Regions from separate parts of the Mesorhizobium sp. M0292 genome, predicted to be linked through region 1. Evidence: riboswitches for the same ligand, from Rfam matches in the RefSeq annotation. Region 1 holds a riboswitch; the other holds the start of a gene.
The links. Region 1 has a riboswitch for cobalamin ahead of NKI96_RS21605 (CbtB domain-containing protein). Riboswitches for the same ligand answer to the same signal wherever they lie in the genome.

Region 1 (7,578 bases):
CCGTGGTCTTGCCCTTGCCGGGTCCGGTGTTGACGATCAGCAGCCCCTTCTCGACCGTCTTTTCCGCGACCTCGGCGTCCTGCACCGCCTTGCGCTTGGCCATCTTGGCGCGATGGCGCTCTTCGTCTTTTGTGTCGATATCGGTCATCTCATTTCACCTTGAGCGGCAGCCCCGCCACCATCAGAAGCACCATATCAGCTACGACCGCGATCTGCTGGTTGAGCCGGCCGGCGGCATCGCGGAACCGGCGTGCCAGCGCATTGTCGGGCACGATGCCTTGTCCGACTTCGTTGGAGACCACGAACCACGGTCCGCGCGGCCGCGAAAGCACATCGGCCAGCCGCCGGCACTCCCCCTCCAGATCATGATCGGCCAGCATATGATTGGTCAGCCACAGCGTCAGGCAGTCGACAAGCACCGGCTGGTTGTCCGGCAATGCCTCGAGCGCACCGGCAAGATCAAGCGGGGCGTCGATGGTCGCCCACCCCTCGCCACGGCGCGAGCGGTGCTGCGCGATGCGCTCGCGCATTTCGCCGTCATAGGCTAGCGCGGTGGCGATATAAGCCCATGGCGGCAGCAACGCCGTCGCCAAAGTTTCGGCATGCGCGCTCTTGCCGGAGCGCGCACCGCCGATGATGAAGGTCAAACTGCGATCAGGCAAAGCTGTCGCGCAGGCTGGTCGCGGTGCCGGCGAAGCGCGCGCGCACTACACCGACAACTGCGCCGAGCACCAGCCAGAACACCAGATTGGTCAGCGTCACCGCCACCACGAACTGATGATGCAGGCCCTCCGGGATCGGCGTTACGAAACTGTCAGGCTGCGGCGCGCCGACAATATGCGGGGCGACGATCAGGACGACGGCGAGCACGGTCAGGGGCGCCGACGTGCGGAAGGTGATAAGGGCAAGACCGATCGCCGTTGTCATCACCGTTGCCCACCACCAGATCTGGCGCTGCATGAGATCGGCCGCCGGCATTGCCGGCAGTTCCGGCGGCAGGCCGAGGCCCGGCGCCAGCGTGAACACGGCAAAGCCGGCCAAGCCCCAGAACACGCCCTGGCGCCAGCTGCCGATGCCGCCGGCGAACTCGGAAACCGCCACCAGGACCAGCGCGAAGCCGATGCCGGTGACGATATTGGCGACGACACTGAAGGCGAAACGCTCGAAGCCGTCGGCCGGCGCCCAGCCTTCGTCCTCCGCCGGCGCGGCTGCTTCAGCCGGTGCTGCGCTGCTCACCGCATTTTCCGCCGGCGCGGCGGTGCTCATGGCATCGGTGTCCGCAGCGTTGGCGGCGGGCGCCGCGGCATGCTGATGCTCATGGCCGCCACCAGCCTTTTCGTAGACCTCCGCCTTGAGGATCAGCGGCACGGTGGCGTAGGCCTGCATGCAGGCGAGAGCGACACCCGCCACGAGCCCTGCGATCGCCGCGATGAACACGACGTTGCGAAACAGGTTCATGATGTCAGATCCTCGTCAGTGGCAGGGAAACGCCATCGAATGGCGATAGTCGTGCGCCGCATTGTGGACCGCATCGATATGCGAGAAACCGACAACGCCGACGACGAAAATGCCCAGAAACGCGCTAAGCACGAGCTGCATGAAGCGCGACTGCGAGGAGACGGATGCGCCGAGGGAGACGGAAGCGGTATTCATATCTTGTCCTTTCGCCCTCCACCCGAGGGCATCGAAGTCAGTTCCCTGTCGCCGGCAGGTCTCCTGGCTCGCGGATCAGCGCCCTTCCCCACCTTCCCGAGGAAAAATCCTCAGTGGCTTGGAGAGGACTACCGCACACAGTTGCGGGGGCAGCCACGGCATTGGGCAACAAAGTCAGCCCTCACCGCATTCCCTCTTGGTCCCTAACGGAACCGACGACATGCATGACTATAGGCTGAAACGGCCGCATCCGGCAAACCAAATTCCGCCGGCCAACAGCGCGAATGCGCCATGCGGCGTTACGGGTTCAACGCGGTGATCCGCTCGGCAACCAGCCGCTGCAGCCGCCACAGATGGCGATCGTGAATGCCGCGCTCTTCAAGGTTTTTCACCGTGTTGTAGAGATAGTCGGCGCCCGATCCCCAGTGCCCGCAGGACGTGGCCAGCCTTTCGACGATCTTGCCTTCGTCGAGCGGGCCGGAATAGGTCAGGCCGTTGCGGTTGATCACGAAGGCCAATGCCCTGAGCGGTCCGGCCTCGCTTGCAAGCTTCAGCATGCGCGGCCGGTAGCTTGTCGGCTTCAGCGTGACTTCGCGCCGGAAAAGCCGGCCCAACTGCTCGCGCCGGTTATTGTCGGTCAGCCGAAAGGCGACGCCCTTGCATTGTCCGCCACGGTCCAGCGCCATCATCAGGCCGGGGCTGACCTTGGTGCCGCGCCAGCGCGTCATGTTCATGCAAAAGGACCGATGCCAGCCGCGCGCCAGCGCAACGCGGTCCTCGACATAATCTATTTCCGGTTTCCAGATCAGCGATCCATAGCCGAACAGCCATAGCGGTTCGCTATCCGGGAGTTCGACCTGCAATTCATCCAGAAGCGCGTCATAGTCGGCTTCATCGAGATGCATCGCGTCCGGATCAGGCCCGGGGTCCCTGATCTCGCGCCAGCAGCGCGCGACCAGCTCCGGCGTAAGCGACATCTGTCGTGCGGCCACGTCCGAATCCCCCCAATTCCGAATGTCCCATGTCCACGACATGATTATGCGCCGCGCCTGCAACCGGCAATGCGGCACTCTGATTGACAAACGATTTGCCGGGGTGTCGGCTGACGCTTCATAGGAAGCCAGCCATGCATCCCAACCCGAGCGAGCGCGACCCCTATAACGGCCTGAGCCGGGCCGAACCGACGCTACCGTCATCGGCCTATTGGGATAGCGAGGCTTACCAGCGCGATCTCGAGGCCATCTGGTACAAAAGCTGGCTGCTCGTCTGCCGCGAGGCCGATCTTGCCCAGCCTTTGGCATTCAGGACATTCCGCGTCGGCACGCAGGAAATCGTCGTGCTTCGCGACGACACCGGCGAGTTGCGCGCCTTCCACAACACCTGCCGGCATCGCGGCTCGCAGCTTTGCCAGGAAAGCGAGGGCCGGCTGAAAGCGCGGCTCATCACTTGCCCCTACCATGCCTGGTCCTACTCGCTGCGCGGCGATCTCGTGCGCGTTCCCTCGAAATCGCTGCCAGATGGTTTCGACAAGGCAGATCATCCGCTCTACCGGGTGGCGCTGTCGGTGTGGCGCGGCTTTGTCTTTGTGAACCTTCAGCAGGCGACGGCCGGCTCCGCCGAGACCTCCTTCGATCCCGCATCCGGCGACCTCGCCAACTGGCCGCTGGAAACGCTGGTATCAGGCCATGTCCTGCGCAAGGTGATGAACTGCAACTGGAAAATCTTCTGGGAGAACTTCAACGAGTGCCTGCATTGCCCAGGCGTCCACAAGGACCTGTCTCGGCTGGTGCCGATATACGGCCGCGGCCTGATGAGCCGGCACGACGACCCCGACTGGGTCCGCCATGCCGACAATGACGCACCGGAGTTTTCGGGTGGCCTGCGCGCCGGCGCCGAGACCTGGTCGCGCGACGGACATGCCCATGGCCCGGTCTTCCCGGGCCTGACGCCAGCCGAGCGTGCGGCCGGACAGACCTATGCCACCAGCCTGCCCTCGATGTTCATCGTCGGCCATGTCGATTATGTCAGGACGGTGCGACTGATGCCGCTCGGTCCCGAACAGACCGAACTCACCGCCGAATGGCTGTTCGCGCCCGAGGCGCTGGCTGAGACGGACATCGACAATGTCGTCGCCTTCGGCACCCAGGTGCTGGAGGAGGATGCCGCGATCTGCGAGATCAACCAGAAAGGCCTGCGCTCCATGCGTCACGCGGCCGGCGTGCTGATGCCGGAGGAGTACGATCTGCACCGCTTCCACAACTGGGTGTGCGAGCGGCATGCAGCGCTTGAGGCAACCGCCTGATCGGCGACTAAAGCGACTTCGGCAGATAGCGCCAGGTGATAAAGCCGCAAACAGCGGCCAGAATGCCCAGCGTCACGAACACCGAGCCGAGGCCGAAAAACGCCAGCACCACCGAATAGACCAGCGGCGGCGTCAGCTCGGAAAAGTCGAGATAGGTGCGGTAGACCGCGGCCATCTGCGCCCGCTCATAGGACCGCACCGAGCGCATGAAGGCGGTCGAGCCCAGTGCATCGAGCGCGATGGTGAAGAAGGCGCCGCAGAGCAGGAAAAAGCCCGTAAGCAGCGGCGCGGTAGTGCCGACCGCGCCCGCCGCAAGCAGCGTCGCCGACATCGCGAAATAGGCGAAGGTCATGGTGCGCCGGCCGCCGAAGCGTTTTCCCGCTTTGCCCCAGAAGATCGCCATGAACAACAGCGCATTGCCGGCCGAAACCAGCAGGCCGCCGGCAAGCTTGCCCTCGCCGGTAATCACCATGAACAGCGGCCCGTAGACGAAGAACGTCGTCCAGAAGCAGGAGCGGCCGAAGGCGATCAGCCAGGCCAGCCTGAGCCTGGGTTGTGCTACGAAGCGGCCGATATTGGCCAGCGGATTGGCCGGCCGTGTCTTGCCCGGCCGGATCGACCGGTTGTCGCCCAGCCTGTAGGTCCAGAACAGCGCCAGCAAGGCCAACGCAAACACCGCGACCGCGCCATGCGCGGCATAGATGCCGTAGCGTGTGTAGAGGAAGATGCCGAGCGTCGGCCCGCCGGTCCAGGCCAGCATCGACCACGCCATGCGCAGCGATTCGGCCTGCATGAAATCGGTCTTGCGGATGTGGTCCATGATGTAGAGGTTGAGCGTGATCGACAGGGCGCTCGCCCCCATGACGCGGCACAGCATGCCTGTCAGTTGCCCGGCAAGCGTGTGGGTGACGAAGAACAGAGAGCCTATCGCCAGCAGGCAGGCGCCGGCGGTATAGACCCAGCGCCGGGCAAACCTGCGGATCAACATCGGCATGAACAAGGTCACCGACAGGCCGAGCAGCGCCACGATGGTGTAGAGGATCGAGACGATCTGCTCGTTGTGCAGAATCTCATAAGCCTGGATCGGGATGACGCTCGATACCGTGGCGCGGGCGAAGGATTCGACCGCATAGAGCGAGGCAAAGGTGCGGGCATCCGCCGGACGCAGGGCCGGAAGCCAGATCGGATGGCGCACATGGGTGGACATTTGATCCCCAAATCAGACTCGCGGCGTCAAATCTGCGCTGGCGCTTCCTCCGCCGGTAACAGGAAACCGACCCCTTCCCGGCAAAAAGCGAATTCGGCCAAAGGCTTTCCGGCTCTGGCCTAAAGCGCCGCCCGATGCAGCCGCACGGCGCGACCCGGAGCGTAGAGGGCGGCCTTCTTTTGTCCGGTGCAACCGTGATAGTCGTCTTTGGGGCTGAATCAGATCGCGAGACCATGAGCATCCATACCGCACCCCCTGGAGATCAACTGAAGCGAGATCAACCGAAGCGCATCGTCGCCATCGATGTCGTACGCGGCATCGCGCTGATCGCCATGGCGAGCTACCACTTCACCTGGGATCTCGAAAATTTCCACTACACCGATCCCGGCCTCACCGCCGTCGGCTGGTGGAAGATCTATGCGCGCTGCATCGCCTCGACGTTCCTGTTCCTGGTCGGCGTCAGCCTGTTTCTCGCGCATGGCAGGCAGATCCGCTGGACCGGCTTCTGGAAACGCTTTGCCATGGTCGCCGTCGCGGCCGCCGCTATATCGGCGGTCACGTACTTCATCACGCCGGACAGCTTCATCTTCTTCGGCATCCTGCACGAGATCGCGCTGGCCAGCCTGCTCGGCCTTTTGTTCTTGCGGCTGCCGTCCTTGCTGACGCTTTTCGTGGCAGCTTTGGTGATCGCAGTCCCCCTGTATCTCCGATCCGAAGCCTTCGATCATCCGGCGCTGTGGTGGGTCGGCCTGTCGGCGATCAACCCGCGCTCCAACGATTACGTGCCGCTGTTTCCCTGGTTCGGCGCCGTACTTCTCGGCATCGCCGCGGCAAAGTTTGCGTCCACCACCGGCCTGCTGGCGCGGCTGGCCACGCTGGGATCAGGAAGCTGGACCAGGCCGCTCACCTTCATCGGCCGCCACAGCCTGGCTTTCTACCTGATCCACCAGCCGCTGCTGTTCGGCTGCGTCTGGCTGTTCTCGCAGATTGCGCCGGCGCCCGTCGAAACAAGGGAAGTGATCTTCCTCAAGGAATGCCAGGTATCTTGCGAACAGCAGCGCGACACGGAGTTCTGCACCAGCTATTGTGTGTGCATGCTGGACACGCTGCAAAGCGAAGCGGCATTCGACCGGCTCTACAATGGCGACCAGACCCCGGAGTTCAAAGCGCATCTCGGTGAACTCGCCGGCATCTGCACCGCCAGGACGGAGGAGAGCCCGATGACGCAGGGAGGGCAACAATGACCGACAAGCTCACAAAACCCGGGCTGGCAAAACCCGATCTATCGAGACCACGGCTGATCCCGTGGCCGCCACTGATCTACATCGCCGCCATCGCCATCAGCATCGTGCTCGGCCTGTTCTATCCTCTGCCCTGGATCGGCGACCTCTTGGGCGACCTTTTGTTTGCCGCCGGCTTTGTGGTGCTGTTTGCCGTCGCAGCCCTCTGGTTCACCGCTATCCGCGCCATGATCCGGGCCAAAACGACGATGAACCCCAATGGCGTGCCGGATCATCTGGTGACGTCCGGCCCGTTCGGCGTGACGCGCAACCCGATGTATCTGGCCAACACGCTGCTTTTGATCGGCGTCGCCTTCGTCTCGGGGATCGTATGGTTCCTGCCGCTGGCTTTGATCGCGGCATTTGCAACGCAGAAGGTCGCCATCGAGAGCGAGGAGAAGGTGCTGTTCGCCAAATTCGGCAAGAAGTACCGCGACTATGCGAAGCGGGTCAGGCGCTGGATTTGAGGCGGGTGTGATCGCTGGCAGGGTTCGCATGCCTTGGCGACTAGCCGAAACGCCCATCTCTTCGTCATCCACGGGCGAAGCAAGAAGCGTAGCGGCGCAGCGCAGACCCGAGGATCCATGCCGCGACTCCAGAGCGTTGCTATGGTCCAGAATTCGCTACCGCTGCACTCCACGACCGATGTCACGGAATGGATTCTAGGGTCTCCGCGACGGAGCTTCGCTCCTGCTTCGCCCTAGAATGACGAAGTGTGGAAGGCCTCCGCTAATCGCGAACGTTTGCGACGGGCGCGCAAACGCTCGACGGTCCGCTCAGGTATTAACCCCCAGCTCCACCAGCCGCTCGACGCAAGACTCCTCAGCCTGGTCGAGCTCCGCCAGCGTCTCCTCGAGATCGCGGCGCTTCTGCCTGAGATCCTCGCGCTTTTCCTCGATGCGCTTGATCATCAGCTTGAGTTGACCGACCTCGCCGGGCGGTTCCTTGTACATCTGGATGATTTCGCGGATCTCGTTGATCGAGAAGCCGAGCCGTTTCCCGCGCATGATCTGGCGGATCAGATGCCGGTCAGATGGGCGAAACAGCCTTGTGCGGCCCCGCCGGACCGGTTGCACCAGCCCCTCATCCTCGTAGAAGCGCAGCGTCCGCGTCGACACGTCGAATTCGCGGGTCAG
Region 2 (7,578 bases), on a different contig from region 1:
ATTCCTGACGGCGCCAGGGCGATCATGGCATCCTTGCGCGATATGGGCATGACCGAGCTTCTCGCACCTCCCCTGATATGGGGCACTATCAAAGCAATAATGTCCAGACTTGGAGGAGTTGGTCGAGGCGCGATCTCGTTGATGTGAAAGGCATGCTTGCCTTGCCAGTTCAGCGGTTGGTACGACTTTAGCCGCTCCTCCAGCTTCAGCCGCTTGAAGCCCTCCGGATCCTGCTTGAGCGTGGCAAACAGCGGATAGGCCGTCACCCCCCCCGTCCGGTCGATCAGCACATAGTCGTCGCCGACGCTATCGAGCCCATTGAGCAGGCCGGCGACGACTGTTCCCGATTTTCCGGCTCCCCCGGAGCCCGCCAGCAACACGCCCTTGCCATCGATGCCCAGCGTGCCGGCATGGGTAAGCCGCATGCCGCGCGCCGCATATTCCCAATGCAGGAAGGCGCGCAGCGGCGCCGCCTGTTCCCATGGCGGAAAGGCCTCGGCCGCCATCATCAGCTGCGCCCCGACATGGCGTTGCGGATCATGGAACTGCCAGAAATCGAGGTCATGATAGTAGCTGCCGCGCAATCCGGCCTCTTCCAGCCGGTTGGCAAAGGCATGATGGTTGTAATCGCCTCGGCCCCAGGTGGCCGGGGCGAGGACGCCATCGATGCCCGGGTGGGCGACGAAAATGCGGCAGCCGTCAGATGCAGACGGATTTTCCGGGGCCGGTATGAAGGCATGGCTCTTGGCTTCCGCCAGCGTGCCATGGTCGAGGTGGACACTCAGCTCCAGTCCCGGCAACCGCACGCTGGCGGTAACGGGATAGAAGGCGGCGGCGCTTTCCGCGGCCGCCAGCACATGGCGGGCATAATCCGGCAGGGTTTGCAGCGTGATCAAAGGCATGTGTTGGTTGTTCAGCGTCCAGAATTGCGCCGGGTCGCCTGATGCATGTCGCTCGGGGTGGCCCCGGTTTTGAGACGACGACATGCATAAAATCAAAGATCTAAACCGCGTCGCCTGAGTCCGTTCAAACGCGACGCGCTTTAGGGAAACGATTATGCCTGTTTCACCGCCGGCCAGCCGAGAGGTTCCTCAACCTCATGGATCGGGTCGACAATGATGAGATCGGCAAGGTCGTCATGGACATCGACCTTGAGCGGCTCATTGCTGGCAGCAAGCGCAGCCGACAGCTCGCCCGAAAGCGGTTGTGCCGGTGTTTCGGCTGGCGCAAGCAACCCGAAATCGAGCAGTCGGGCAACGAAGCTTTCGAGGTCGGCCAGGCTTGTTTTTGCGGCGCCCGCGGCAGCTCCGACCAGTGCTTCAGTGGCGACGCCGGACGACAAAGCCTGCCAGACCCGGCTGCCGGAATCGGAAAAGCCGAAATACTTGCCGTTCGAAAGATCGAGAACGACGGCTTCGCCATCGAATGATTCGAAAACGATGTCCTTGCTTGCGACCGCGTAGACCCGCTGTTGCATCGCTGTGTCCCCCGTCCCATGCGCCCTGAAGGGATGCGCCGGCTTCACGGTCTGCCCAGCCCTTCCTAAGTGCGTCTAAATCACTCGGCCTATGCTTGGCAAGACAAAGACCCGCGAACACAACGCCTGCGTCGGCGACCGTTGCGGCGAAGTCGACCGGCTCAAGCCTCGATTTCGAGCGCCGACAACGGTTTCGAGCAGCAGGCAAGGATGAAACCGTCATCGATCTCGTGGTCGAGGATGCCGCCATTGTGGCTCATCTCGACTTCGCCGGAGACCTTCTTCACCTTGCAGGTGCCGCACAGGCCGAACTCGCAGGCGGCGGGAATCCGCACGCCCGAGCTGCGCGCGGTCTGCAGCACGGTCTGGCCGGCGACGCAGCCGGCATCGACCTCCGAAAGCGAGAAGCGGATCGGCGTCACGGCTTCGACAGGTGCAGCGATGCCGTCCTCGACCGGGGAGGCAAACGGCGCCGGAATTTCCTCCATCACAGGCGCGGCAAAGCTCTCCTGATGGTATTTCGTCATGTCGAAGCCGGCGGCATCCAGCATGCCGCGCACGGCGCGCATGAACGGATCGGGGCCGCAGCAGAAGATTTCGCGCTCGCGGAAATCCGGAGCCAGCAAGGGCAGCCGGATCGCGTCGATCCGCCCCATATGACCGTACCAGCCCTCGCGGCTGGAACGTTCCTCGATCATGAAGCCGAGCGACAGGCCGGGCATATGGCCGCCGAGCAGTTCGAGTTCCTTGCGGAAGATGATCTCTTCGGCACGCCGCGCGCAGTTGACGAAACCGACATCGGTCCATGGCGCGCAGTCGTTCAGCCAGCGCAGCATCGACATCATCGGCGTCACGCCGGAGCCGGCGGAAATGAACAGGTATTTGGCCGCCGGGTGGCTGTGCAACGAGAAGTCGCCGGCCGGTCCGTAGGCCTTGACATGCGAACCGGGCACCAGATGGTCGAACATCCAGCGCGTGCCGATGCTGCCGGCCTGCGCCTTGACCGTCACCGCGATCGAAAACGGCCGCGATGGCGACGACGACAGCGTATAGGTGCGCATCAGCGGCCCGTCCGGTGTCGGCAGTTCCAGCGTCAGGAACTGGCCCGGCTTGTAGCGGAACCAGGTCTGGTTGTCGGAGCGGAAGGTGAAGGTCTTGACGTCAGGCGCCTCGTCGCTGACGCCGATCACTTCCAGCACCTGCAGCCTATCGTTCCAGGGCGCCATCTGGTCGAGATGGCGATAGAGCCCAAGATCCGTCATCGCATTCATCCTCCGGTCCTTCTTCGCCTGCTCCAGCTCACGCGACGCTGCGCAGCGCCGGCCTGCCACCTTCGGCAAGGCGCGGGCCGATGAAGGCCGCGTACCATTCGACGAACTGGATCACGCCGCCCTCGTGCAGCTCCGAATAGGGGCCGGGCTCATAGGCCGGAGACAGGATGCCGAAGGCGTTTTCCTCGACGATGCGGCGGTCCTGGTCGTTGGTCTCGGTCCAGACATGGGTGAGCTCCTCAAGGTTGTAGTCGACCCCCTCGACCGCATCCTTGTGCACCAGCCACTTGGTCGTCACCGCGGTTTGCGTGGCGCTGATCGGCAGCACCCGGAAGGTGACCGCATGGTCGATCAGTATGTGGTTCCAAGTCGTCGGATAGTGGTAGTGCATCAAGGTGCCGATGCGGTCGGCGGCAACACTGTCGGACAGGTTCTTCGTCACCGCGCGCTTTCCCGACATCGTGTAGCTGACGGCATCGCGCAGCAGCGGCGCGCGGGTGGCGCGGTATTGCCCGGCCGGATCGATGCGGAACTTGCTCGGCAGGCCCGCCGCCTCGCATTTCGCCCAGTGCGCCAGCATCTCCGGATCGCTGTCGGCGCCCTGCACGCCGGTCACCGTCGGCGCTTCGGGGAATGTCTTGCACAGCTCTGGATGATTGCCGGCGCAGTGATAGCATTCGCGGTTGTTTTCCCAGACCAGCTTCCAGTTGCCCTTCTCGATGATGGTGCTCTCGAAGGCGACCTTGGCTTCATTCAGCCGGTGCGGCTTGAGGTAGGGCTCTATCATGGCGCGCATCGGCGCAAAGTCGGCAGGTTCTTTCGCCAGGCAGATGAAGATGTAGCCGCCGACGCTCTCGCAGGCGACGGGCTTCAGGCCGAACTGGCTCTTGTCGAAACCGTCGGCCATCTGGCGGGCAAACAGCAGCCGGCCGTCAAGCTCGTAGGTCCACTGGTGATAGGGGCAGACAAGCTTTGCCGCCATGCCCTTCTCAGTGTTGCAGACACGGCTGCCGCGATGGCGGCAGGAATTGTGAAAGGCGTTGATGTTGCCCTTCTGGTCGCGGACCAGCACCACCGGATAATCGCCGATCTGCACGGTGATATAGCTGCCGGGCTTCGGCAGTTCGCAATCATGGCCGATGAACAGCCAGTCGCGATACCAGATAAGCTCCATGTCGAGCTTGAAATAGTCCGGGTCGGTGTAGAAGGGCTGTTCCAGCGAAAAGCCTTGCTTGCGGCCGTTCAGGAGCCTCAGCATGTCGTTGCGCGTATCCATAGTTCTGTCCTCGTGGTTTAAGGACTGAACTTGGTGGTGATGGAGGAAGGATCGGACGCAGGCCGGCGCGGCGCCGGACATGCACTATCCACCTCTTGACCGCCCACCGCGATCAGTCGAGTCTATGCATCTCGGGCTGGTTTCCGGGCTCTGGAGTTGTCCTTGCGGACCATCGCGACACCTTCCCAGGCTCTTGCCCAGTGGTCTCCCGTTGCGACTTCAACTCCACCACCGTTGCGGGGGCAGCGCCGGATTCTGACCGGCTTCCCAATTCTCCGCTGCGTCGTCACGAAGCGGCACCTGAGATGCGATCATCTAATCACGGCAGCGATCGCGACGTCGGCATGAAAGCGACATCGTATCCATGCGGCGCGACACGCGCGGCATACGCTCCCCGCCGCCGGTCAAAGAGCTGAGACGTTTCTTGCGACGCCATCATCGCCGTTTCGAATCGCTGCGGATCCAGTTCGATCGGGGGCAAAAAGGGCTCAACGGTATCGAAAAGTTACTATTAGCAATCTCTAATCGAACCGAACGGTTCGTTTCTGTTGACAATGCGTGCAGGACGGTGTGAACGACGGCCCGGAAACCGACACCGGAGCGAACCACTCGGTTCGACATAAGCAACTGAAAACAATACAATAAACAGCCATGAAGGAACTTCCTGGTACAATTTCAAGGTGCAGGAGCGTGGTCCACACGGAACAACTTCGTGATTGGAAACCAGCCTATGGCTTTCCCACATCGGGGCTGTCCGAACGACGCGAATTCCTCCCAAGACACGCCGCTAGACGGACAGACAAACTGGAGTACTAAAAATGAAAAAGATCATCCTCACTGCCGCAGCCGTTTTGGCGATCACCGGCAGCGCCTTCGCCGGTAGCGACAATTACGGTTCCAATGGTGCGAACCAGCCAGTCGTCTCGGTCGACAGCTCGTATACGGCTTCCATTCAGAAGCCGGCGCACGCTGACAAGCAGCCTGTCGTTCAGGGCGCCGACCGCGACCTCTACGGCAATCGCTGATCCCGACCAAAGAAGGGGCGGCTAACCCGTCGCTCTCGGGATCCCAAAAAATTCAGGAGTATTGAAATGAAAAAGATCATCCTTGCTGCCGCCGCCGTTTTGGCCATCTCCGGCAGCGCTTTCGCCGGCAGCGACAACTACGGTTCGAACGGCGCCAACCAGCCTGCGATTACGTCGACCGATAGTGGCCATACGGCTTCGGTTGAGAAGTCGGCTCCAGCCGAGCAGGCGCCTGCCCACGGTGCCGACCGTAACCTTTTCGGCCGCTAAAAGCCGGTTTCCAGCACGTGGCGGGCTTATCCGCTGCAGCTGGCGGCATCAGAAAAATTCAGGAGACTAAAATGAAGAAGATCGTTCTTGCCACCGCAGCCGTTCTGGCTGTTTCGAGCGCTGCCTTTGCCGGCAGCGACAATTATGGCTCCAATGGCGCCAACCAGCCGGCCGCTGCCGTCGACACCACCCGCACTTCGTCGACCGGCACCAACTCGGCGGTCTACAAGCTGCTGAACTCGTCGAACGACCAACAGAAGTTCGTTCCTCAGAGCAGCGACAGGGATCGGTTCGGCAACAACTAACAGCCGAAGCTTAAAAAAAGAGCGACGGGCCTGGCCCGCCGCTCTTTTTTCATGCCTGTACGACGCAGCTATCTCAAGCCGCCTTCACTTCCACCGGCTTGAGCGAGAAGGAGTGCCCATCGGCGTCGAAGATGTGCAGGTCCCCGGCATCCGCGGTCAGTCGCAGCTTTGCCCCGCGCTTGACCTCGACATTGCCGGGCAGCTTGGTCACCAACGGCAGGTCAGCGCGGCCGATATCGACATAGACAAGCTGCACCTCGCCGAGTTGCTCGACATAGTCTACCACGCCCTCGAAAAGATATTCCGCGCCGGTGGCGGCCGACAGATCCTCCGGCCGCACGCCGAAGCTGACTGCCGCACCCTTTGCTGACGCCGGCGTTGCGATCGGCACCGTTGCCTTGCGGCCGCCGACATGGCTGACGATTGTCGGGTTGCCCGTCCTGTCGATTGTCGCCGGCAGGATGTTCATGGCCGGCGAGCCGATGAACTGGGCAACGAACAGATTGCCGGGCTTCTTGTAGAGGTCCATCGGCGTGCCGACCTGCTCGATATGGCCATCCTTCAGCACGACGATGCGGTCGGCGAGCGTCATCGCTTCGACCTGATCGTGGGTGACGTAGATCATGGTCGTGGCAGGCATCGATTCCTTGAGCTTGGCGATCTCGATGCGGGTCGCGACGCGCAGCGCCGCGTCGAGATTCGACAGCGGCTCGTCGAACAGGAACACTTTCGGATTGCGCACGATGGCGCGACCGATGGCGACACGCTGGCGCTGGCCGCCCGACATCGCCTTGGGCAGGCGGTCGAGATATTTGGTCAGCTGCAGGATTTCGGCGGCCTGCCGCACCCGCTTGTCGATCTCGGCCTTGCTTTCCTTGCCGATCTTCATCGAGAAGGCCATGTTGTCGTAGACGGTCATGTGCGGATAGAGCGCATAGGACTGGAACACCATGGCAATGCCGCGCTTGGAAGGCGGCACGTCGTTCACCACCTCGCCGGCGATCTTCAGCTCGCCGGAGGTGATCTCCTCAAGCCCGGCGATGGACCGCAGCAAGGTCGACTTGCCGCAACCCGACGGGCCGACGAAGACGATGAACTCGCCCGACTTTATGTCGAGGTCGATGCCGTGGAGAATGTGCAGATTGCCGTATGATTTCTTCACCTGTCTCAGCGTGACATCGGCCATAATTTCCTCCCAGTGATTTCCCTAGAGAACCTGGATTTCCTCAAAAAATCCAGTTTCGTCAAAAACTCAGTCGATGCGCCCGAACCAGGCGCCGTAGCCGCCGAGGCGGATGGAACCTGTGCCGGATTGTCCCGAAAAACCGTGCCCGGCCAAGGGCAGCAGCGCCTGACCACCGAGATCGACCTCGGCCGGCTTGCTGGCCAGATTGAAGATGCAGACGATCTGCTCATTGCCCTCACGGCGGGTGAAGGCGACGGTGTCGCCCTCGCTTTCGATGAACTCGATGTCGCCTTTGGCCAAGGCCGGATGCTGGCGGCGGAAACCGAGAAAGCGCCGGTAGTGCTCGAGCAGCGAGGCCGCGTCGCCCTGCTGAACATTGACCGCTTGCGACAAATGCTTGCCCGGCACCGGCAGCCAGGGCTTGGCCGTCGAAAAGCCGGCATTGCTGGCGGTTGCATCCCACACCATCGGCGTGCGGCAGCCGTCGCGGCCCTTGAATTCGGGCCAGAAGCGAATGCCGTAGGGGTCCTGCAGATCCTCGAACCGCAACTCGGCTTCGCCCAGCCCAAGCTCCTCTCCCTGATAGAGGCAGACCGAACCGCGCAGCGACATCAGCAGCGCCGAGATAACCTTCAGATAGGCGGCCGGGTCGGCCTCGTCGGCGGCCCAGCGCGAGGCCGGACGCATCACGTCGTGGTTGGAAAAGGCCCAGCACGACCAGCCGTCGCTGGCGACCTTGCCGAAGGCTTCCAGCACCTGGCGCACCTT

Region 2: linked by a shared signal. The riboswitch ahead of NKI96_RS28535 (aromatic ring-hydroxylating oxygenase subunit alpha) and the one ahead of NKI96_RS21605 (CbtB domain-containing protein) in region 1 are both predicted to bind cobalamin.

The regions. Positions count from the first base shown of each region.
Region 1 is NZ_JAMYSB010000015.1:654-8,231, forward strand. It holds gene cobO (cob(I)yrinic acid a,c-diamide adenosyltransferase) at 1-148, opposite strand, end outside; gene cobU (bifunctional adenosylcobinamide kinase/adenosylcobinamide-phosphate guanylyltransferase) at 150-662, opposite strand; gene NKI96_RS21600 (CbtA family protein) at 655-1,458, opposite strand; gene NKI96_RS21605 (CbtB domain-containing protein) at 1,474-1,653, opposite strand; cobalamin riboswitch at 1,690-1,885, opposite strand; gene NKI96_RS21610 (gamma-glutamylcyclotransferase) at 1,953-2,645, opposite strand; gene NKI96_RS21615 (aromatic ring-hydroxylating oxygenase subunit alpha) at 2,780-3,955, shown strand; gene NKI96_RS21620 (MFS transporter) at 3,963-5,162, opposite strand; gene NKI96_RS21625 (acetyltransferase domain-containing protein) at 5,396-6,406, shown strand; gene NKI96_RS21630 (methyltransferase family protein) at 6,403-6,909, shown strand; gene NKI96_RS21635 (MerR family transcriptional regulator) at 7,219-7,578, opposite strand, start outside.
Region 2 is NZ_JAMYSB010000028.1:58,869-66,446, forward strand. It holds gene NKI96_RS28520 (serine kinase) at 1-902, opposite strand, end outside; gene NKI96_RS28525 (PqqD family protein) at 1,055-1,477, opposite strand; gene NKI96_RS28530 (FAD-binding oxidoreductase) at 1,639-2,739, opposite strand; gene NKI96_RS28535 (aromatic ring-hydroxylating oxygenase subunit alpha) at 2,777-4,024, opposite strand; cobalamin riboswitch at 4,142-4,343, opposite strand; gene NKI96_RS28540 (DUF680 domain-containing protein) at 4,843-5,049, shown strand; gene NKI96_RS28545 (DUF680 domain-containing protein) at 5,116-5,319, shown strand; gene NKI96_RS28550 (DUF680 domain-containing protein) at 5,391-5,624, shown strand; gene NKI96_RS28555 (ABC transporter ATP-binding protein) at 5,698-6,810, opposite strand; gene bglA (beta-galactosidase BglA) at 6,877-7,578, opposite strand, start outside.